Ferrimicrobium sp.: one gene and its partner. The protein of the gene in region 1 interacts with the protein of each later gene in a pairwise test. Links are inferred from orthologs where the notes say so. Each region holds a gene or a part of one and is shown in the gene's direction. Other genes may lie near its edges.

Region 1 (12,616 bases):
GGCGGCACCAAGCTGAGCAATCGCCTCCACCTGGTACACGCCAGGCAAGACGGGATTACCTGGGAAATGGCCCGCGAGCACCGCGAGGTCATCGGGGATACGGTAGATGCCACGACCCGAGGAACCGGGATCGAGATCGGTGATCTGATCAACAAGTAAGAACGGCGGGCGGTGCGGGATGAACTCCCGAGGATCATAGGACTTCATAACTGATCTTTACCTCTCCCCCCGCCATCACTATCGGTCGTCGCACCTGATCGAGAGGGTTCTGCCTCTACTCAATCGAACGTCCTCACCATGGCACCGAAACTATCGCCAAGACACCCTAGTGGCAACGGCTGTGCTCCCACTCGTCCGCGAGGAAGCCGCAGACGAAGTGAACGGCCTAACGGCGCAGGCGCCGGAGCACAAGCATTGCATGATCACACGCATTGCATGATCACACGTCAACCACCGAAGTGAGTGGGCCAGTTCTTGCGCTGGGTATCCGCGCTAAGTCTTAGCTCACCAGCTGGATATGCTCGCGTACGACTGCCACGAGTTCATCATCGATGGTGGTAATTCCATGGGCCTCAGCCACATGATCGGCGATCAGGGACATCAACTCTCCTTCGTCACTTACCTGCATCGTCCAGTTGCAACCCGCCACTACATCTCCACATGCGAACCGTTTCATCGCGTCGACATCCTCCATCTTGGGAACCAAAAAACCTCGGTCGAGGTCTACCAAAGCTTCGGTACACTTGCCGATTCCCTTAATCGTTTTTCGGCGAAGACACCACGGCGCTCACCAACCAACCAGCCCCATCGTGCCGACAGTAGAGCGTCTTTGATCCATCACCCAACGCGAGCGGAGCGCTAAGAGAGCACAGCCAACCTCGGCACATGAGAGCTCCACGAGGCCCCGCCATACCTAGTGAGGTTGGGATCGTAGCCAAACTGAATTGTCTCAAAGACCAATCGTCCTATGCACGTGGTGTCGCAACCCATGGCTTACAGCAGCAACACCACGTAGCACTACAACGAGGATCGGCCCGACACTAGTTGCAAACGAACACCGTTTGCATACTTGGCGTTAGGCTCCTACATGATGATCCACTGACAGCGGAGAACGATAGCGATTACGAACAACAACGAACCACCAGGATGGCCCCAGATCGTGCTCATTGGCTTCATGGGCGCTGGTAAGAGCACGTTGGGTCGCCTGCTCGCAGACCATCTGGGGACCGCCTTCTACGACAGCGATGCGCTGATCGAAGAGGCGACTAGTCAAAGCATCGCCACCCTCTTTACCACGATGGGGGAACCCAAGTTTCGTGAACTCGAACACCAAGTGATCGCGACCGTGGCTGCCCAGCGCTCCACCGTACTCGCACTGGGAGGGGGTGCGATCATGCATGGCAACACCCAGGACCTTCTCAGGTCAACCTTTGTGGTCTACCTTGAGATCGGTGCAACGACCGCCATCAAACGTATCGGAGCCACCGCCGATCGCCCGCTCGCTCGTGGCGGAGATCTCCAAACCCTACTCGAGACACGGATCGCCACCTATCGGTCGACGGCCTCGCTGACGCTTGATGAACAAGAAGGCGAGTCACCAGCGAACACTCTGGCTCGACTCATCGCTCTCCTCCCCGAGTTCTACCAAGCCCACCTAGCATAACGCACTCCGAGGCCTGAGCGACGCAGATTAGCAGGCACCTTCCATCGCCGAACCTCCCGCCGAGAAGACATCAGCAAGGAAGCTAATAATCCGCTCCATTCGGATGATGCCAACGGGCTCGCGCTGCTCGCCAACGCACACGATGGGATCGAATCGGGTTGCCACCGGACGATTCATCGCCCGAACCGCCACCTCTCGTATCCCCTCCTCTGGGTGGGCTACCATTGGAACGGCCAACACACGCCACCCGCTCAGCTCAGGAACGAGCACGCGAGCAAGCTCAAGATTGCGCCCGACGACACAGATTGCGATCCTCGCACCCGGATCACTAGCAGGGATGGCACTCGTTGTCATGTCCACCGGCGAGGTCGCGCTGGTCTCGACGAGCGTCTCCGTCTTGACCAGAACAGGATCCATCAGCATCGAGAGACAATCAACCCGGGAGCGGCGTGAGTCGTGGTAGGAGCGCAACCATTCCGCGAGGTCGGCTCGCAAGGGCTCTGGCTGCAGTGTTGGGCGACCGATCACCCATCCCTGCACCAATGGCACACCGATCTGTACCACGCGGGCCAACTCCGCTTGGGTCTCAACCCCCTCGGCCAGCAACCAGCCGTCGAGCCGTCCCACAAAATCGCCGAAGGAGGCACACATGAGCGCTTTGACCTCATCGGTATCGATACCGTTCACCAGTTCCCGGTCGAGCTTGACAATATCTGGACGGACCTGCGTGATCATCTGCAGGCCGGCATACCCCGATCCCGCATCATCCATCGCTATGAGCGCACCACGTGCACGCAACCAGGTCAGCGAGTCACGCAGTGCGTCCACATCGAGCACACGGACGTGTTCGGTGAGCTCAACGACGATACCGCTGAGATCCCGATCGAACACCCTCCGCAGGATCGGTTGACCGAGCAGATGTGGGCTAACGTTCACCGTGACAAAGCAGTCGCGAGGCACACGACGACGCTCCTTGAAGGCCCGCGCAAGAATCAGGGCCTCTAATTCGGCGCCGAGCCCGATCGCATCTGCCTCGAGGAAGATCTGATCGGGTGTGATCGTTGCGGGAACGTCAAACCGGGTGAGCATCTCGTAACCCACAACTCTCGGCCCAAAAACATTGGCGATCGATTGGAACCGCATCTCAAAGGAGCGCTGGCCGCTCAAAATTGTGCGGACATACTCGCGCAATTGAAGAACATCCTGTCGCGTGGTTTCGATGCTCTGAACGGTATCCGTACCTTCGATCACACCAAAACGTGGTCTTCCATTACCCATTCCTAGAACTTCGACGTATGGCGTCAAATACTTGACACGTGCCAGGAGCAATCCCAATGAGATCGGAGGTAGACCCAACCGCACCCCCTCGAACCTTGGCCAATTCTCGTCGCCTCACGCCACCGGTCGCAGCTGCAGCGAGTTTTCATCGACCGGCAAAGATGACTAGACTTACAAGGCGTGGCAGATACCTTTGAAACTGACTTTGGACCCAATGACTGGCTTGTCGAGGAGATGCTCGACCATTACCGTGACAACCCTGAATCGGTGCCACCAAGTTGGCAACAATACTTTCAGAGCCGAAACATCGCACCAAGGTTCGCCAACTCGACCGTGACCGATGCTGTTGCCACCGAGGGCCACAACGGCCACGCAGCTGCCGCCAACCACACCAGCCCTACCGAGGCCACATCGGAAACCACCACCACCACCGTAGCGTTTGACGACACCGCCACGAGCCCAGCCGCCACGAGCCCAGCCGCCACGAGCCCAGCCGCCACGAGCCCAGCCGCTACGAGCCCAGCAGGGCCAGTACGCTCGATGCAACCAACGACAAATGGCAACCTCCGCACCTCTTCGCCGACGGATAACACCGCAGCAACGCGGGCCGCAGCTACCCCGGCTCCGTCGTCCGTGGACAAGCCAGTCTCTCCGGAGAGTGTCGACGACGCCACCTTGAGTCCACTCCGCGGAGCCGCCCTCGCCCTCGCGCGCAACATGGATCAATCGCTCACCCTGCCGACTGCAACGAGTGTGCGTGTAGTACCCGCGAAGGCACTCGAAATCAACCGGTCCATCATCAACAACCAACTCAGTCGCGAGGGTCGTACGAAGGTCAGCTTTGGCCACCTGATCACCTGGGCCATCATCAAGTCGCTCGCCAAACACCCCAGGATGAACGCGAGCTTCGTACCCGCAACCGATGGGACCGCGGCCTCGATCCGGACCTTCGAACATGTCAATCTCGGCGTCGCAGTCGATATCGTTCGGCGTGATGGACAGCGAACGCTGATGGTGCCAGTCTTGAAGAACATCGAATCCAAGACCTTCGTTGAGTTCCTCAGCGCCTACGATCAGTTGATCGCCAAGGTCCGCGAGAACCGAGCCACGGTCGACGATTTCCAGGGAGCATCCGTTAGCATCACCAATCCCGGGACGATCGGAACTGAACACTCGATCCCACGATTGATGAATGGGCAGGGTGTCATCATCGGCGTTGGTGCCATTGGCTATCCGGTCGAGTTCGGCGCCGCTGATCCCCGTACCTTGGGCGAGCTTGGAATCTCGAAGACCGTTACCCTCACCTCAACCTACGATCATCGCATCATTCAAGGGGCTGAGTCTGGTCAGTTCCTGGCCGACGTCGCCGCACTCCTTGAGGGTAAGGAGCACTTCTATCAGGACATCTTCTCCTCTCTCGATGTCGCCTATCCACCAGCAGTCTGGTCTCCAGACCATGGATCTCTGACTGGAGACGCATCGGAGCGCGCGGAAAAGCAGATCCATGTGCAGACCCTGATCAACAACTACCGCGTACGCGGTCACCTCCTGGCTCACCTAGATCCACTCAATCTCGTCAAGCCAACGATGAGTCCAGAGTTAGACCCAGAGACCTACGGACTCACCCTCTGGGATCTCAGCCGCGCATTTCTCACCGATGGTCTCGCCGGAACAACCGAGTCAAGCCTTGCAGAGATCCTGCAGCTCCTTCGTGATAGCTACTGTGGCACAATCGGCTACGAGTACATGCATATCCAGAACCCCGAAGAGAAGCATTGGATTCAAAACCGCGTCGAAGGAGTTCGTCCGAACCTCTCCAAGGAGGACCAGCTCCGCATCCTCACCACCCTCAACGATGCCGAGGCGTTTGAGAAGTTCCTCTCTACTCGCTACATTGGACAAAAGCGCTTCGGCCTCGAGGGTGCGGAAAGTGCCATCGTCTTTCTCACTGAGGTCCTCAATCAGGGAGTACGTGCCTCAATCACCTCTGCCATACTGGGCATGGCCCACCGTGGTCGGTTGAACGTCCTGGCGAACATCGTTGGCAAGTCCTATCGCATGATCTTTGAAGAGTTCGAGGGCAACCTGGACCCAACATCGGTCCAGGGATCCGGCGACGTCAAGTATCACAAGGGTTTCGAGGGCACCTACTACACCCCCGACGGCACCGCAGTACCCATCACACTCGCCTCGAATCCCTCGCACCTTGAAGCCGTTGACGGCGTCGTCGAGGGAATGGTGCGTGCCACCCAAGATCTTCGAGGTAATCTCTTCGAGTTCGCCGTCCTCGGGATTCTCGTGCATGGGGATGCCTCCTTTGCCGGGCAGGGAGTGGTTGCCGAGACGCTCAACCTTTCTCAGCTCCCCGGTTATCGAACGGGTGGCACCATTCACCTGGTCATCAATAACCAGGTAGGTTTCACGACCAACCCAAACGAAGCACGATCCTCCGTCTATGCCAGCGACATCGCCAAGATGATCCAGGCCCCGATCATCCACGTCAACGGCGACGACCCCGAAGCGGTGTTGAGAGCTGCCCAGATCGCCATGGACTATCGGGAAGCCTTCCACAAGGACATCGTCGTCGATATGGTCTGCTACCGACGCCATGGGCATAATGAGGGCGACGAGCCCAGCTACACCCAGCCGGTGATGTACCGGGTTATTGACACGCAACCCTCAGTGCGCAAGCTCTACCTTGAACGCCTCGTCCGCTCCAAGGCTATTACCGTGGAGGAGGGTGAACAGGCTCTCGATGCCTATCTCGCTCGACTGCAGCAGGCACTGGTAGAGACTCGAGAGGCGGCACCGCCCAAAGCTACCAACCTGCCGGCACCACCACCCCAAAACGTCGCAGTACAGACCGTCTCGACGGGGGTGATCAAGGAGCGTCTCGACTATGTCGTAGAGATCCTCAACCGTACCCCGGAAGGTTTCACGCTACACCCCAAACTGGCAAAGCAGTTCCAGGCCCGCGCGGAGCTCTATACCGAAGGTGAGGTCGACTGGGCTCTTGGTGAGGCCTTCGCATTCGCAACGATCATGCTCGATGGGCATGATGTGCGTCTCTCCGGCCAAGACTCGCGACGTGGGACCTTCTCGCACCGCCACGCTGCCCTCTATGACTACGAGACCGGTGCCACCTACCAACCTCTCGCCGCGATACGCGATGACACTGGCGCACCAACCGATGGGACCTCGCCTGGCCGCTTCATGATCTATGACTCCTCACTCTCCGAGTACGCAGCCATGGCATTTGAATACGGCTACTCCTTGATCCACCAGAAGGCGCTCACGATCTGGGAGGCACAGTTCGGCGACTTCGCCAACGGTGCCCAGATCGTGATCGACCAGTTCATCGCCGCTGCCCACGACAAGTGGAGACAGGAGTCGGGACTGACCCTGATGTTACCGCATGGGTACGAAGGGCAGGGCCCAGAACACTCCTCGGCCAGGCTTGAGCGTTTCCTCTCCCTGGCAGCGGGGCCGAATATGACCATCGCCAACCCGACCAACGCAGCGCAGCTATTCCACCTGTTGCGAGCCCAGGTCGAGCGAACCAACCAGCGACCGTTGATCATCCTCACGCCAAAGTCCTTGCTGCGAGCCAAGCAATCGCGCAGCCCAGTCGGGGCGTTCACTAGCGGATCCTTCCAACCGCTATTAGATGATCCGCATTGGGTCCAAGACCCCACTGGCCGCTTTGATGTTCGGCGCATCGTTCTCTGTTCGGGCAAGATCGGCTATGAAGCCCTCGCTCAGCGCGACCGCACTACCTCAGTCCCCACCGCCGTTGTGCGCGTGGAACAGCTCTACCCCTGGCCAGAGCGCGAGATCACCGAGTTGATCGAGAGCTACCCATCAGCGACCGAGCTCGTCTGGTTGCAGGAAGAACCAGAGAACATGGGCGCCTGGCCTTTTGCCCATGCGCGACTCCATCGCGCCGGTGCACACCGACTGACACTGGTCCACGTCTCCCGTGTTGCAACTGGATCACCAGCCACCGGATCAGCCGCGATGCACGCCCTCGAACAGAGTGACATCCTCGAGCGAGCCGTCTCCAAGCCGCTGAACTAGCAGGTCGACGGATGAACCCCGTCGGTGCTTAACCATCCTCAATTTTTAACTGCTGGCCCAAGACCTCAGCAAGAGCGTCGGGACTGGTCAGGTGAGCGCCGTGGCGCGAGTTGCGCACGCAATAGGTAGTGGCACATGTAGCTGTTGCGAGCCTGGCCAACCCCAACTGATGATGGCTGGAGGGACGCGAGGAGATTCCAGCAACCACGTCGGTCCGGATAGCATCAAGGTCAAAACGCACCGCTCCATCGACGAGTTGCCCCAGCTCCAGAATAAAGGCTGCTCCCTCGGCCCGTCGCAAAGCTTTGGTACGTTCTGGCAGGAGTTCCCAAGTCGCGTCGGAGATCATCCGTCGCAGGAATCTCTCGGCCACCGCCTGCGACCGTTCGGGAGGGACTCGGCCTAAGGCGGCGTCATGGGGATCGATGTCCCAGCCCTCTCCCCACCAAGCGCCTCCGGGAAGCGGAGACTCGAAGGTCGATACGCCAAGGAGGTTGGGGTGCCCTAACGATGCCAGCCACAGCGCGTAGGTCCCTCCGAGAGAGTGGCCAAAGACGAGCGCCGGCTTGTCATCGAGAATCCCAACAAGATCGGCCAAATGGTCCTCGGCCCCAGCCGGTGCCACAGCGATTGAATGTGCATAGCCCGCCCGATCCCAGATGAGTACCTCAATCGAGGGAAGCAATTTGGCGAGCGCACGAAAAGAGTTACCTCGATCCATCGCACCATGGACGGTAACCACCCGTGGAGCGGACGAGTTCTGATTCAGAATCTCTACGTGGATTGATCGTCTAGGGGGCATATCACCCATCCTATTGGATGGCCTGGGGATCCACCCAAGCATCAGGGATGCAGGTACCAACCAGGACCGCGCCTCGGTCAGGGGAATATGGCTAGAGTGATGGCATGTCGCCAGCAAGAATCTTTTACACCGATGACCAACCGACGCTCCTCGCAATGGCCGAGGAATATCCCTTTGGAGACCTGATCACCGTCGGACCTACGGGGCCAATGACCACCGCCCTGCCCCTACTCGTGATGCGCGAAGGAGAAGAGCTGGTGATCAAGGGTCACCTCACCCGCACCAACCCTCAGTGGCACCAATCACAGCCTGACTTTGAGGCGCTGGCCGTCTTTCGTGCCGAACATGGCTATGTTTCACCAAGATGGTATCGGAGCACGGCCACAAACCAACAGCACGTACCAACCTGGAACTACTCGCGGGTTGAGGCGACTGGCACGGTAGAGTTCTTCGACGATGCCCAAGAACTCCTGGCACTAGTTACCGCACTGACGGCGCGTTTTGAGCCTCCTGCCCCGACTGGTTGGAGCCCCGATCGGAGTCCGCAAGACTATATCCACAACCAGCTCAAGGCCATCGTTGGCTTCACTATCACGGTTAGCGCGCTGCGCGGCATTCGCAAACTCTCTCAAAATAGACCGATCGAAGATCGCGAGGCCGTCATCTCGTCGTTCAGTCAGCTCGGTCAAACTACCCTGGCTACCCGGATGCAGGAGCTCTTGAAGGATCAAGAACGCTAACGGGTCGCGGCGATGAGCCCCTTCATCGCCTCCTCAAGCTGGGTAGAGGAGAACGTAAATCCCGCAGCCTCGAGAACGTTGGGAGTGATCCGCTGGGAGACGAGGGCGAGTTCGCGCGCCATCTCCTTGCCGAGCACGAGTTCCAACGCAGGCGCGGGTACAGTAAAGATCGCCGGACGACCGAGAACTCCGGCGAGCACCTTGGTGAACTCCCGGTTGGTGACCGGGTTCGGAGCGACGAGGTTGACCGGCCCGCGCACCGTCTCGTGGTCGAGGCAGTACTGGATCGCTCGAACCTCATCGGTGAGCGTAATCCAGCTCATGTACTGCTCTCCAGTAGCGAGGCGGCCACCGAGCCCAAGCTTAAAGAGCGGCAAAAGACGTCCGAGCAGCCCACCCTTCGCATCGAGGACCAGCCCGGTCCGCAACAGCACCACCCGTTTGGCGATCGACTCCCCGAGGCGCGCCTCGGACTCCCAGTCAGCGACGACCTTAGCCAGAAAGCCTTTCCCGGGTTCGGACTCCTCTGTCAGCGTCGTGCTACCCCGGTCTCCATAGATGCCCGAAGCCGACGCGAAGAGCAACGTGGCGGGAGGTTGCTCAAGGGTCTTGAGCGCCTCCACGAGCGAGCGAGTCCCATAGACCCGCGACGCGTAGATGCGAGAGCGAACCTGTGCGTCCCAGCGATGCTCGCCAATTGACGCACCTGCCAGGTGGATCAGGGCATCATAACCCTCCAAGGCGCGCAGATCTCCCTCACCACCATCGGGGTCAAAGAAGGGAACAGAAGCTCCATCGTTAGGCTGCATCTGCTGCACGCTGGTGCCCCGTCGTTCGGAGGCGCCCTGTCGCTCGATCGCCGTCACCTCGTGGCCACTCTCGACGAGCGCGCTCGCAAGGGCTGACCCGATCAACCCGTGGCTTCCTGTGAGTCCAATCCGCATCGCGCACATCCTTCGTTATCGCATCTGTCTTCCTCTACAGCAGCACTGATCGACGAAACATTCCTCCGGCCCACCCATTGGCGGGCCGGAGCATTACAAGGACTCTCTCCTTAGCCCGCGATCGCGGTCGTCGCCTGCTGATGATTGACCGCAATCCGTCGCGGCTTCGCCGCCTCGTGAACGGGGATCGATACCGTCAGCACGCCATCGGCGTAATCGGCTACCACGCCCTGCGGATCCAGATCAGACCCGAGATACAACGACCGCTCCAACGAACCGCTAAAGCGCTCGGCCACGACCATCTGCTCGTGATCATCGTGCTTGATCTCGCGGTTGGCACGCACCGTTAACACATTGCGCTCCACCGTTACCTCGAGTCCCTGTGGGTCGATCCCGGGAAGATCGAACTGCACTACGTAGGTATCGTTGACTCGAAATGCATCGACCGGCATTGCCGCCCTGGCATCTCGTTGAACGAGCGACTGAAACATCCGATCGAACTCCCTGTAGGGATCAATACGCATAACCATCATGAACCTCCTTCATCAAGAGCAGCACCACTGCTCACTCCTATCAATGCCGACACCGCAGCATCTATTCCCAAGTATACCAGATTTCCTTAGTCATTCACACTCAAGTTTTACGATAGGCAACAGTTAGGTTTGTTGAGTCATGAAACAATCTTTGACATTACTGCGGGGGATGCCGCTGTAACCACGGTTGTTCCGCCTCGCCGATCGGCGTCGTCGGGGGCGCCGCCACGAATGGCCAGATCTCGCTCGCTATCGCGTGCCAGTTCGCCGTTGCCCCAAGATAGCCAAGCAGTGCATACAGTCCGAGGTTGATACGCTGGAGGACCACGAATGCGCGGGGGACATTCAAGTACTTAGCGACGGGATGGCTATGATCGAAGGTGTGTCGTAACAGAGCACTCGCGTAGGCGCTCGTCACCTCGAATACACGATCATCGGCGACGATGTCATAGAAATCCCGGAAAAAGTCGGCAATCGCATCTGGATCGAGATCGTCCTTGGTGACGAGGCCAACTGCATAGACGATTTTGGCAAAACGCGGCTTATCCCGGTCGAGCACCATCGCCTGAATCATCGACTCAAAGAGTTCAATCTCCGCTTGGGTGAACTCCTTGGTAAATCCGAAGTCCAAGAAGCCAATGCGACCGCCCTCGAGAAAGAGGTAGTTACCAGGGTGGGGATCACCATTGAAGAGTCGGAGCCGATAGAGGCTGCGAAAGACGAACCGAAAGAGCACCTCACCATAGGCATCCCGCACCGACTGCGGTTCGCTCAGTACCTCCTGAAACGACCTGCCATGCAGGTACTGGGTTACCAGCACATGAGGCGAGGAGAGCGCAAAGTTGACACGCGGAACGACGATGAAGGGATGGTCCTGATAGTAATCAGCAAAAGTCTGTGTCCGTCGTGCCTCGTTGGTGTAGTCCAACTCCTCCCCCAACCGCAGGACCAGTTCATCGGCCATCTCACTCGTCGCCATCGACGGAAAGAGCAACTTCAACGCACCCGCTACAAGTCCAGCGTTGTCAAGATCTGCGCCAATCAGCGCGGCGGCATCGGGAAACTGGACCTTGATCGCGATCTCCTCGCCAGAGCGTAGCCGACCGCGGTGTACCTGTCCGATCGAGGCGCTGGCGACGGGAACCGGATCGATCTCCTTGACGAGACGATAGAAGTCAGGAATCTCAGCAAGGATGGTCGCCTCCGCCAGGGTGAACTCCATCGTCGGCGCATCACGCTGGAAACTGGCCAGCGCTGCGCGGAGATCGGGCTCGACCTCAGCATCAAGATACCCCGCCATCTGGGCGAGCTTGGTCATCAGCCCGCGGGTGTTCGCAAACTGTGCCCGAACGTCCGTGGCGGTTGCTATGCGGGCGTTGCGAAGTGCAACCTCACGCCCCGACGCGGGTGTGAGCCGTACCCGTAGGCGGCGTAACGCGTTGCGCGTTGCCAATCCAAGAATCATCGAGGATGAACGATACAGACGACGTACGTTGAAACCCATACCCGTCAGCCTATGCCAGATCAAGAGCGCTGATTCCTCGTGCACCGGGCTTGGAGGAAGAACGAAGGTGACCTAGAATCCTTCCATGGCCTACCAGACGATCATCGAACCATTTCGCATCCACTCGGTCGAACCGATCCCGATGACAACCAGAGAACAACGCCAAGAGGCGATCCGTGTGGCCCACTACAACCTCTTCCAGCTGCCTGCGCGCAACGTAATGATTGACCTACTCACCGACTCAGGAACCGGCGCGATGAGTCGCGACCAATGGGCAGCGATCCAACACGGTGACGAGTCCTATGCCGGATCTCCATCATGGGAGATCTTCGAGAGTGCCGTGGGGGAACTCTTTGGCTTTCCCCACATCATCCCGACCCACCAGGGGCGTGCCGCCGAACGCATCCTCTTCTCGGTACTCGGTGGACCAAACAAAATCGTCCCGGCTAATACCCACTTCGATACCACTCGGGCCAACGTGGAATACACCGGCGCCCAAGCCGTGGATCTCCCCTGCCCCGAGGGACTCGACCCCGAACTTGAGGCACCCTTCAAGGGCAATATCAACCTCGCAGCGCTCGAAGCGCTGCTAACCAAACGGGCCGCTGACATCCCTGCGGTCATCTTGACCGTGACCAACAACTCTGGTGGCGGACAACCGGTCTCCATGGAGAATATCCGCGCCACCAGCACGCTGTGCCGGACCTTTGGGGTCCCTCTCTATTTAGATTCGTGCCGTTTCGCCGAAAACGCCTGGTTCATCCGGCTGCGTGAGCCGGGCTATGCCACCAAGTCCGTCACCGAGATCGTACGAGAGATGTACTCCTACGCTGACGGCATGACCATGAGCGCGAAGAAGGATCCGATGGCTAATATTGGAGGCTGGCTCGCCACCAACGACCCTGGCATCGCTGATCGGGCACGAACGATGCTCATCCTCACCGAAGGCTTCCCGACCTATGGCGGCCTTGCTGGCAGGGATTTAGAGGCCATCGCCCAGGGACTACGTGAAGCGGTATCCCACGACTATCTTCACTACCGCATCGCATCCACCGCTTACCTCGGCGATGCCTTG
Region 2 (10,983 bases), on another replicon or contig:
AACCTGGCTTCTTTCGCTATCGACAAGTCAGGATGCACAAGCGATCACTGACAGGGTTGCCTGCTACCACACCCAAGAACAAGAGATCACATTTGGCATGACAAACCGGTCTCCCCGGGACATGGACAAGCCGGTTTTAGCGCACCCCTCGATGTCGTGGACTCAAACGGAGGGAAAGATCACATGGTTTCCCAACTTCGCCGCTCTGCGCGAAATCGCTGCCTCCAGGGACCCGGCGCTCTGCTTTCCTGCCAATGTTGCACTAGAGCCTTCGACAGCGATCCTGGCTGGGGCTTGGCAATAAAGCCATGACATGAAGGCGCCGTAATCCATTCACAAGCACGGGAACATCAGTTCCATCAGGCCTAACGGCGGCTCACCCTCTTGCTCTCACAGAAGTGCCAATCACCACAAGCCATGAGCGCTATCGGTCGGGGCGAGACCGCTACCATAACCTTACCTGACACTAACTCAAGACGGCAAGACGTTCGGCAACGTCGTAGAGGTTCTTGTCTTCCTTAAACAACTGTAGGTAAATCTCCCGAGCTCCAGAGGCATCGCCAGCACGCTCAAAGAGTTGGGCCAGGAGATATCGTTGCCGAATACTTGTCAATGCGGTCCCGCGGCGCTCTTTAGCTAGACCTTGTTCCATCAAGGCGATAGCCTCAGCAAGCTTGCCCTGGTCCGCCAAGGCACCGGCATAGACAATTCGTCCCTCAACAACAACCTCCTTGGCTGGAGACGCTTCACGCAGACGCAACCACCATCGCTCCAACTCGCCCGTCCGACCAAGGGCCCGTGCGCAGTCCATCAGCACAGGCAGTTGATCGAAATTGTCTGTCGCCTTATGAACCTTACGCAACACACGAAGCGCTGCATCATAGCGGGCGAGGCGATAGAGGCTCAGACCCATGAGCTCCAACACTTCCGGTTCATCCGGGTCCATCGAATCGATTCGGCGCGTAATGCGCAGCGTCTCCTCGAAGCGGTCACGCTCATAGGCTTCTGTGGCTCGCGCAAGCAACTGTTGCATAGCTGAGCGACTCTTGCCTCGCATTGATGGACGCTGGGAACGCACCTTGGAACTCTCTTGACTCGCATCTCGGATTCGAGCCCTCGAGGGTGCATCGCCTGACTCCTTCTGCAACCAGCGCGATGCATGAAAACGAAGCGATGGAAGGTTTGGTGGCTCACTTGGCGCAGATGCAGACGCCGCCGCCTCGGCTTCCACCCAATCAACACCAGGCTCTACTCGTTCGTCGACTCCGCGGTCACGATCGGTATCTCGTGGTCGGGAGTATCGTGGACGATCACCGTCTTGGCTGCGGTCGCGATCGGGTCGATCCTGGCGATCAGGTCGTGGACCAGAACGGAAACCTCCGCGGTCACGATCGGGTCGATCCTGGCGATCAGGTCGTGGACCAGAACGGAAACCTCCGCGGTCACGATCGGTATCTCGTGGTCGGGAGTATCGTGGACGATCACCGTCTTGGCTGCGGGGGCGATCGGGTCGATCCGACGAACCCGACTCGCCAAACTGCTGAGGGCCGTCTGATCTATCTGACATATTATTGTACTCCGATGATGTGGGAAGAATAAAGAGGAAAATTTTGCGCCAAATCATCCTAACCGGTACCGACCCAGGTTGCTGATGTTTCTATCTTCCCCGAGCCTGAACAGGCACCGTCAGCACCACACTTCTCCCCTTCCACTATTCCATGACGTCAGAAGGAAGAAGCCTCTATCAGGCATCCCTAGTAGACTCTAGCGAGGTCACCATCTCTCGGAAATGAGCCCCATGCTTGTTCATGCCAAGTCACTACAGTTCGAATACGGTGCCCGAGTCCTCTTTGATGATCTCAACTTGCTGGTTGACAAGGGAGATCGAGTCGGTCTCGTCGGTCGCAACGGTGCTGGCAAGACCACCTTGATGAAGATTCTCGCCGGCGAACTCGAAGCCAAAGGGATCCTTGAGCGAGCGGGTAGCGTCGGGTATTTACCACAAGACCCCCTCGCCGCCGATCCACAGCTCACCGCACTCTCGCGGATTCTGTCGGGACGTCAACTTGATGATCTTTTTGCCAGACTTACCGAGCTCCAACAGCTTATGACGGAGACAGATGCCTCCGTCCAAGAAAGTGCTACCAAGGAGTATGGTTATGTGGAAACGCTCTTTGCCAGTCGAGACGGCTACCGTGCTGAATCCGATGCCACCGTGCTCGCGAACTCCCTCGGCATCGAAGCCCACGTTCTATCCCAGCCGATTGGGGTACTCAGCGGTGGACAACGACGACGGATAGAATTGGCACGTATCCTCTTCTCCGAAGCAGACCTCTTGTTGCTGGACGAGCCTACCAATCACCTGGATGCTGACTCCATCAACTGGTTGACGGACTTTTTGAAGAACTTCAGTGGCGGGCTGATCGTCATCTCCCACGACGCGAGGTTACTCGAATCCGTCGTCAATCGAGTTGCCTTCCTTGATCCACAGCGCTCGACGCTTGATCTATATACCCTCCACTATCGTGCCTATCTCGTCGCCCGCGCCGAGGACGAGGCCCGCCGACGGCACCTCTACGAGGTGGAGACGACCAAGGCGACCCAACTCAAACGTCAGGCCGATAAGATGCGTGGCTCCACAGCAAAACGTGCGCGCAAAGCCAAAGTTCTTGACCGACGGGCAACACGCATACTCGATAACGTCGACGATGTTCGCGTATCCGACAAGGTCGCCAATATCCGCTTCCCCCAACCCCTGCCCTGCACCAAGACTCCAATTCAAGCCAATGGACTTGCCAAGTCCTATGGCTCATTGGAGGTCATTAGCGGCATCGACCTTGCCATCGATCGGCAGTCCCGGGTCGTTATTCTCGGTCTTAATGGAGCAGGCAAGACAACACTCCTCAGGTTGCTGGCAAACGTGGAGACTCCCGATGCTGGTGACATCCATCCCGGAAAAGGTCTCGTCATCGGCTACTATGCCCAAGAGCATGAGATGCTCAACCCCAACCTTACCCCACTTGAAAACCTCCGCAAGAGCGCACCAGCTGATGTGACCGACACTGACTTACGGCAGATCCTCGGCTCATTCATGTTTACATCAGAGATGTTCAACCAACCGAGCGGGACCTTATCGGGTGGCGAGAAGACTCGCCTTGCCCTTGCCACACTCGTTTCGCAACGTGCCAACCTACTCCTGCTCGATGAACCGACCAACAACCTTGACCCGGCCAGCCGCGATCGCGTTCTTGCAGCACTCCGTAGCTACACGGGCGCTATCATACTGGTGACCCACGACCCAGGCGCCGTTGAGGCACTCCAGCCCGAGCGCGTCCTGATGTTACCAGACGGTGTTGAGGATTACTGGAACGAAGAGCTTTTGGAACTTGTGACGTTGGCTTAATCAGGCTCTCAAAGTCTTCCAAGGTTCAGCCAGTAGGATCGTCCGTATGAACATAAATCAGTCAAACGACACCAAACTCGAAGTAGTAATCCAGCTCGACACCCCAGATCAGGAAGGCTGGCAACAGGTACTCCATCAGATAGAAAACCTCCTGGCTGAGGACGATTCTGCCTCGGTAGAGGTGGTCTGCTCTGGTAGGGGAACCGACCTTATTCGACGCGACACCACCCATCTCTCGATCGAGCTGAACAACCTCGCAGCCCGGGGTATTTCGTTTGTTGCCTGCAACAACTCTCTACGCCAACGGTCGATACGCGAAGATGAACTTTTCCCGTTTGTGACCATTGTGCCAAGTGCCATAGGAGAGCTCATTCGGGCTCAGCGTGACGGCAAGGCCTACCTGAAGCTGGTCTAATTCCACGCCAACGGCACTGGTCGTACGTCTTCGTGGCGGTCGATATCCGTGGCAAACACGTCTCATTGATTCACCTCGGATTCCAGCGGTGGTGTGAGACCGGCAGTACCGCAAGACCGATACGGTCTATCCGCAAGACCGAAATGGTGCATTCCGGACCGCAAGCGTATCGAGAAGCTGGCTGCGTTGACCGTTATCACCGCAGTTGGCCGAGCTCTTTGGCCGAAGATCATCAGCTGATGTAACTCTGTTGCTCAACCACGTTGCTCACCAAATGGGCAACGTGGATCTCGTTGGCGAGGAGCGCCTCGAGCATAGCGAGTCGGCTCGGTCGCCAGAGAATGGTGTTAGCGATCCACCGCATTGACAAGCTCTTCGAGCTCCCAAGCATCCTCCAAAACCCGTTCTGCGTGGTGGCAGGCGACGGTGTGGCCTGAAGCTATAACGCGCAACGTTGGATGGTCGGTGGAACACTCTTTCGTCGCATATGGACATCGCGGATGGAAACGACAGCCACTGGGTGGAGAGAGCGGTGAAGGCAGCTCACCCACAATCTGGCCCACTCTCGCTTTTTCTCGCTCAATCCCTGGGTCGGGAATAGGAACCGACCGCAGGAGCCCGCGTGTGTAGGGGTGTGCCGGACTCGCAAAGATATCCGATGCAGCGCCGAGTTCAACGACCTCTCCAAGGTACATCACGCCAATCCGATCCGCCAAGTAACTGACCACCGAGAGGTCGTGGGATATCAGTGCATAGGTCAGTCCATACCGCGCCTGTAGACGCCGCATCATATTCAGCACCTGGCTCCGGATCGAAACATCGAGTGCCGAGACCGGCTCATCGGCGACGACCAATCCAGGCTCGAGCATCAACGCTCGCGCAAAACCCACTCGCTGACGCTGACCACCGGAGAACTCGTGTGGATACCGTTCAACGGCGTTGCGTCGCAGCCCTACCTCGTCTAACAAGGTATACATTCGTGCTTCCTGTAGCGCTCCATCTCCAATATGTTGCACCTTTACAGGCTCGAGCAACGCCGGGCCAATCCTCATTCGAGGATCCAGGGAGGCATAAGGGTCTTGGAACATGAGTTGGAAATTGCGACGCAACTTTCGCATCTCGCTCAACGATCGCGAGCCGATGTCCTCGCCACGATAGAGTATTTGACCAGAAGTGGGGCGCTCTAGACCAACCATCATCCGCCCGAGCGTGGACTTTCCACAACCCGACTCACCTACGATGCCGACGGTCTCCCCCTCATAGAGTGTCAGATCGATACCGGAGACCGCATGGATACTGCCCACTTTGCGCCGCAATGCTCCTGCAAAGATATCGTACTCTTTCACCAATCCTTTCAGTTCGAGGAGAGGCTCATGGGGTAACGATCGAGGAGCATGTCGCTCTTGAACACCGAGTACCGCCGAGCGCACTTCATGATCGACCGGAAACCAACACGCGAACCGATGTTGATCACCCTCTAACACCGGATCCTCTGCGCGGCAACGCTCCTGAGCAAAGCGGCAACGCTCGGCAAAGCGGCATCCCTTCGGTGGGTGGGCGAGATCCGGTGGCAGGCCAGGAATGGTCGCGAGGACGCGTTCACGATCATCCCCAATCCGGGGAATGGAGGAGAAAAGCGAATAGGTATAGGGGTGGCGCATCTGTTCAAAAAGCTGCGAAGTACCAGTACTCTCAACGACTCGACCAGCATACATCACCATCACTCGATCAGCACGGCCGGCAACGACTCCCAAATCATGCGTTACCAGAATGAGACCCATGTTCAGGGTTGCCTTCAGCTCATCAAGGAGACCAAGGATCTGCGCCTGAATCGTGACGTCAAGAGCCGTCGTTGGTTCATCAGCGATCAACAACTCAGGGGAGTTAGCTAATGCGATGGCAATCATGACGCGCTGTCGCATGCCACCCGACAGTTGATGGGGGAAGTCATTCAGCCGTTCCGCGGCGGCTGGAATCTTCACCAAGTCAAGGACTTCGAGTGCTCGCTTGCGCGCTGCGGCCTTGTTCGCTGCCTTGTGGATGACGAGCGACTCAGCGATCTGCCAGCCAATGGTTTTTGACGGATTCAGGCTGGTCATAGGGTCCTGGAAGACTACCCCGATCTTGCTACCACGCACCGCACGCATCCGAGCTTCGGAGGCACCAACAAGTTCCTCCCCATCAAGCTTGATACTTCCTCCGGCGATCACTCCTCCAGCTGGAAGAAGCCGGACAATGGAGAGCGCCGTCATCGTCTTGCCGCAACCCGACTCGCCTACCACACCAAGGGTCTCACCTCGCTTGACTGAGAGCGTCACCCCATCGACTGCGCGAATCGTGTTGCGACGCTGTCGAATCTCTGTCGCCAGTTCTTTGATCTCCAGTAACTCCGCCATCATTGCCCCCTCATGAATCAAACCCGACACCGAAACGATCGAGCGTACGGAGCCAGAAATTACGACGTCCACCATTGGCATCAGCCTGCATCAACGATCGCCTCGTCATCGCCACCACGACGGAACGCAATGGTTCCGGTGGAAACGGTACTGGCTTCGTCCGCACCAAACCGAGATGATCAAATGCCGACTCCTTTGGCTCCAGTCGTGCACACAGTACCTGGGCTGCAAAGCGGGTAGCGCCTACCCCTAATCCGGTGAAGCCGAGAGCATACTGAATTTTGCCTTGGTGGCGAGAACCAAAGAACATCGAAAATCGGGTGGAAGTATCGATGGCACCACCCCATGCGTGAGTGAATCGTACCCCCTCTAGCATTGGAAACGTCTCAAAGAAATGACGAGCGAGCAGCAGGTGCGTGCGGGTACGGAGCCGGTATGCGCTACTCATTCTGGATCCATAGTGATAGATCGCATCATAACCGCCCCACAGAATACGGTTGTCGTTGGTCAGACGATAGTAATGAAAGAGATTACCAAGATCCGAAAGACCTTGGCGTCCATGCCAACCCACTGAATCTAACTGCGCGGACGTCAAAGGTTCCGTCATGAGGACATAGTCGTAGACAGGAATGACAAAATTTCTTACACCCGGCAGCAATGAGGGGAAGGCATTCGTCGCAAGGATCACCTTCGCAGAACGCAGCGACCCACTCTGCGCGGTGGTCACATCGACCATTCCAGCTGCCGAACTCACCCCGGTGACAGAAGTCCCTTCATGGATACGTACGCCAAGGGACGATGCGACCTCGGCGAGTCCCCAGGCCAACTTTGCTGGATTGACCAAGGCGGTGCGATTCCTGGTCAATAACCCGCCCTCATACCGTGGCGAGTGCACCAGCTCCTGCACCGCTTGGCGATCCAGTACCTCTGTTTCATGGCCAAAGGTGCGAGCCTTCTGCGCGTACTCCTCTAACCCATCGAGCTGCCAAGCCTCAGTGGCGACATCAATACTTCCAGCCAAGGTGAGGTCACAGTCGATGTGATGCCGCGCGACAAAGTCAGCGATGGCATCCAGATTTTCCCCACCGAGACGTTCCAGCTCGACCATCTCATCCGGCCATCGTCCTAAGCCATTTTCAAGACCATGAGTGAGACTCGCATCGATAAAACCCCCATTGCGACCGCTGGCACCGAAACCCACACGGCCACCTTCAACGACGACCACCTTCCATTCTGGAAAGCGCTCCTTGGCAAGGATCGCACTCCAAAGTCCAAGAAAACCAGCCCCCACGATGACGAGATCGACATCTTCATGGTGTCCAAGGGGTGAACCAAAGCTAGGTGCCTCCTCTGACTCAAGCCAGTACACCCCATCGTGCGCACCGGTCAGTGCCCGAATGGCCTCCCGTTCACTGTCCATCGATCACTCTCCTCCCCCACACATCCACTACTGGACCCACATGTGCCCCGTTGACCTGTACTCCGTGTGAACCAACCGCCAGAGCAGCTGGGATGCGAATCTCACGTACATCCATTACCACTCCAACGTGCAACATGGAGGCCTGCAACCTTGCCCACCTCCTCAAAGTACCATACAAATGCTCTGCGTCCATCTTTTCGCTCCTCTGCTCCCTCTCGATGGCACCACAGCTCCGTCACGGAACCTGTTCTCTCTGCGTCACCCAATCTCATGCATTGACCCCTACCGTCCTCATCAAATGCTCGTGGCACAGCAGCCACCTGGGATCAACTTATAACGACAACAATACCGTCAAGCTAGCGCCAACCTCTGTCCTACCGTTCAACGAGCCCTACTGACTTATCCACACGTTATGTCGGGTTATTCTGTAGCCCATCCCCAGCAATGCCATCAAAGCGAGAGCGTCACATCCACGAGCGGCCTCCATCGCGCCCGCATAGCATCAACCATTCCCCTACAGTAACGCTCAGATAACCGACTTCGCAATCTTGCGTTGTTTGCTACCTAAACGAATACATTATTACTGTAGATCCATTTGTGCAACTAATTCCGCACAACAACGCCACCGCACGAGGAAATGCCCACCGGTTGGATGGGCCAACAAACGGCATACGGGTCCCTCGTGTTCGCCCTAGAACGCGTCCGATATAAAGGCTGGGTAAAAATGTGCACTCCGCTGCCCTCTCTGTGAACAACGTGCTGTATCATAACTAACAACTCGACGGCAAGCACGGCCGTGGCGCACCGTTGCCACCAAATGCCGAGGCCGTCAGGGCCGGGTTGAAGGAGGGGCAATGACGGCTATCACGACCACGGAGCCAGGTGCAAACCCTGCTGATGTCGACCAGCGGGTGGGCGCACTGCGTGCGGCCGTTACCACCTTCATGGCGAACAAGCTTGCGGTTGGGAGTCTCGTCATCTTACTACTCATCATCTTGTTCTGCTTTGTCGGCCCAGTTGTGTACCATACAAATCAGGTTTCCGCTCAGCTGCTGCTCGAAAATCAACCGCCTTCAGCTGCACACATCCTTGGAACGAGTCCCGCAGGTCGAGACGAACTCGGAAGACTGATGCTCGGTGGACAGAGCACCATCGAGCTAGGACTTGCCGTTGGACTCCTTGCCTCTGCCTTTGGCCTCGTATGGGGGACCATCAGTGGTTTTGTTGGCGGCATGGTCGACTCAGTGATGATGCGGATCGTCGACGCTCTGCTATCAATCCCCTTCCTCTTCTTTGTGATCCTGCTCGCCTCCATTGTTCGACCAACGCTGTGGTTGATCATTCTGGTCATCTCGGGAGTGAGCTGGCTCTCGACCGCCCGACTCGTACGCGGAGAGACGTTGAGCCTCAAAACACGCGACTACGTGGTGGCGGCAGCAGGTTTCGGAGCACCCCGATGGCGGCTCATCGCACGCCATATCATGCCAAATGTTCTCGGCGTGCTTGTGGTCAACGGAACGCTGAAGGTGGCTGATGCCATTCTCACTTTCGCCGCGCTGGGCTATCTCGGCCTCAGCATCCCACCACCCGCTACGAACTGGGGAGAGATCCTCGCCGGTGGCGTAAACAACATTTTTGATGGCTATTGGTGGCAGCTCTGGCCCGCGGCGGTCCTCATCGTCTTGACGGTTCTGGCCGTAAATGTTCTTGGAGACGCGTTACGAGATGTCGTGGAATCACGACTGGCACAGCGCTAAGGACCCCGATGCTACCTCCTCACTCCTCACCAACAAGACGACCAACACTGACAGCTGAGCAAACCAGCGGGTGTTCAATGAAACGACGGGAGGAGTGCGCATGATCCGATACGTCCTCCGACGCTGCGGCCAGGCCATCATCACCATCATCGCAGTCTCCATTATCGTCTTCATCATTTTGCATCTGCTGCCCGGAGGCCTCGTACGGGCCCAACTCGGCCAGAAGGCCAGCCCTATCCAGGTCCATGCACTCGAAGTGCAAGAAGGGCTCCTACGACCGCTTCCGGTCCAGTACCTTACCTGGGCTTGGAATGCGCTCCGGGGGAACTTTGGCTACTCCTATAAGCTCAGTGAAAACGTCTCTACCTTGCTCGCTATGTACGTTCCCCGCACCTTTTTCCTCGTGGCGATATCGCTCCTCTTCGCGGTCGCCATCGCGATACCCATGGGACTTTGGCAAGGCTACCGGCGCAATCGCGCCGACGATCATGCCTTAAGCGGTACCATGCTCATCATGTACTCGATGCCCACTTTCCTCCTAGGCGTGGTACTCATCGTCATCCTCAATATCTGGCTACCGGTCTTCCCGTCCACCGCCTCGAATTTTGGGGGAAGCCTCACCATCGACGCCACCGATCTCGCCCTCCCAATCATCACCCTCTGTTTGGCCAACGTGAGTTATTTCAGCCGATACATGCGCTCTTCGGTCATCGACAACTTGCTGGAAGATTACGTCAGAACGGCCAGGTCAAAGGGTGCGCGCAATCGGACGATCCTCCTCCGGCATGTCTTACGCAACTCCTTAAACTCAACGTTGACCCTCCTCGGCCTCTCATTGCCCTACACCATCTCTGGATCTCTCATCGTGGAGGCACTCTTCAACTACCCCGGCGCCGGTCTTCTGTTTTGGAATTCAGCCCAGACTCGCGACTTCCCAGTGCTCCTGGGGATCGTACTCGTCATCGCCGTGATGACGGTCTTGGGCAACCTCATCGTCGACATTCTTTACGGTGTCGTCGATCCACGGGTCAGAGTGCAGTAAGTGCGAGTGGCAACCAAGGCCAACTGATACGATCTTGCGTGGACGACCTTGCGAGGTGCGCCCTGTGCGAGCCCGTACCAACCTCTTCCGCGGAAGGTTCCACCCATCTCCGGCCCCGAACATTCCCCCAATCGCCACGCCAACCAAGGCCATGCGTCAGGCCATACGTCAGAGTGCTCGTGTCCACACCCGAAACGCGTGGGCCCGAACCATCCCCTACTCCAACTCACTGGTATACTTAAGAAGTATCTGAAGCAGAAGATTGGACCGAAAACGAGCTACCTGTCATGAAGTTCAACGCACTGGCACGGTGGCGGCGAGATACTTTTCACTCTCTCGGAGTACGGAATTTTCGGCTCTTCACCATCGGTCAGTTCATCTCCAACACCGGCAGTTGGATGCAGTCGATTTCCATCGCCTACCTCGTGCTCACCTTGAGCAAGAGCGGGTCGCTGCTCGGACTGGTGACAGCCGCGCAATTCCTCCCCATCCTGCTCTTCGGTGCTCAAGCCGGCATCATCGTTGACCGGCGCAACCGTCAACACCTCAT

Evidence for each region.
Region 2: the proteins of M7Q83_RS03445 (region 1) and M7Q83_RS06420 interact in binary tests that used the Escherichia coli proteins (3 or more experiments, as listed by UniProt). The link is inferred for Ferrimicrobium sp. from one-to-one orthologs.

What each region holds. Positions count from the first base shown.
Region 1 is NZ_DAHXOI010000003.1:135,155-147,770, reverse strand. The notes cover bases 2,753-7,218. They hold M7Q83_RS03445 (multifunctional oxoglutarate decarboxylase/oxoglutarate dehydrogenase thiamine pyrophosphate-binding subunit/dihydrolipoyllysine-residue succinyltransferase subunit), read left to right. Parts: upstream 2,753-3,121; coding sequence 3,122-7,018; downstream 7,019-7,218. Other genes in these bases: M7Q83_RS03440 (alpha/beta hydrolase), read right to left, coding at 7,047-7,218; M7Q83_RS03450 (EAL domain-containing protein), read right to left, coding at 2,753-3,019. In the rest of the region: 3-hydroxyacyl-ACP dehydratase FabZ, read right to left, coding at 1-207; M7Q83_RS03460 (DUF1059 domain-containing protein), read right to left, coding at 500-676; M7Q83_RS03455 (shikimate kinase), read left to right, coding at 1,175-1,663; more of M7Q83_RS03450, read right to left, coding at 1,691-2,752; more of M7Q83_RS03440, read right to left, coding at 7,219-7,820; M7Q83_RS03435 (FMN-binding negative transcriptional regulator), read left to right, coding at 7,925-8,560; M7Q83_RS03430 (TIGR01777 family oxidoreductase), read right to left, coding at 8,557-9,504; M7Q83_RS03425 (Hsp20/alpha crystallin family protein), read right to left, coding at 9,615-10,034; M7Q83_RS03420 (AarF/ABC1/UbiB kinase family protein), read right to left, coding at 10,195-11,541; M7Q83_RS03415 (tryptophanase), read left to right, coding at 11,627-12,616. UniProt on the Escherichia coli protein: E1 component of the 2-oxoglutarate dehydrogenase (OGDH) complex which catalyzes the decarboxylation of 2-oxoglutarate, the first step in the conversion of 2-oxoglutarate to succinyl-CoA and CO(2).
Region 2 is NZ_DAHXOI010000007.1:5,845-16,827, reverse strand. The notes cover bases 1,268-4,100. They hold M7Q83_RS06420 (ABC-F family ATP-binding cassette domain-containing protein), read left to right. Parts: upstream 1,268-1,798; coding sequence 1,799-3,403; downstream 3,404-4,100. Other genes in these bases: M7Q83_RS06415 (DsrE family protein), read left to right, coding at 3,450-3,818; M7Q83_RS06425 (hypothetical protein), read right to left, coding at 1,268-1,485. Also shown: M7Q83_RS06435 (hypothetical protein), read left to right, coding at 1-304; M7Q83_RS06430 (hypothetical protein), read right to left, coding at 467-1,033; more of M7Q83_RS06425, read right to left, coding at 1,249-1,267; M7Q83_RS06410 (ABC transporter ATP-binding protein), read right to left, coding at 4,166-6,214; M7Q83_RS06405 (FAD-dependent oxidoreductase), read right to left, coding at 6,225-7,634; M7Q83_RS06400 (hypothetical protein), read right to left, coding at 7,624-7,749; M7Q83_RS06395 (ABC transporter permease), read left to right, coding at 8,489-9,391; M7Q83_RS06390 (ABC transporter permease), read left to right, coding at 9,492-10,433; M7Q83_RS06385 (MFS transporter), read left to right, coding at 10,721-10,983. UniProt on the Escherichia coli protein: Genetic data indicate it may be involved in ribosome assembly or function.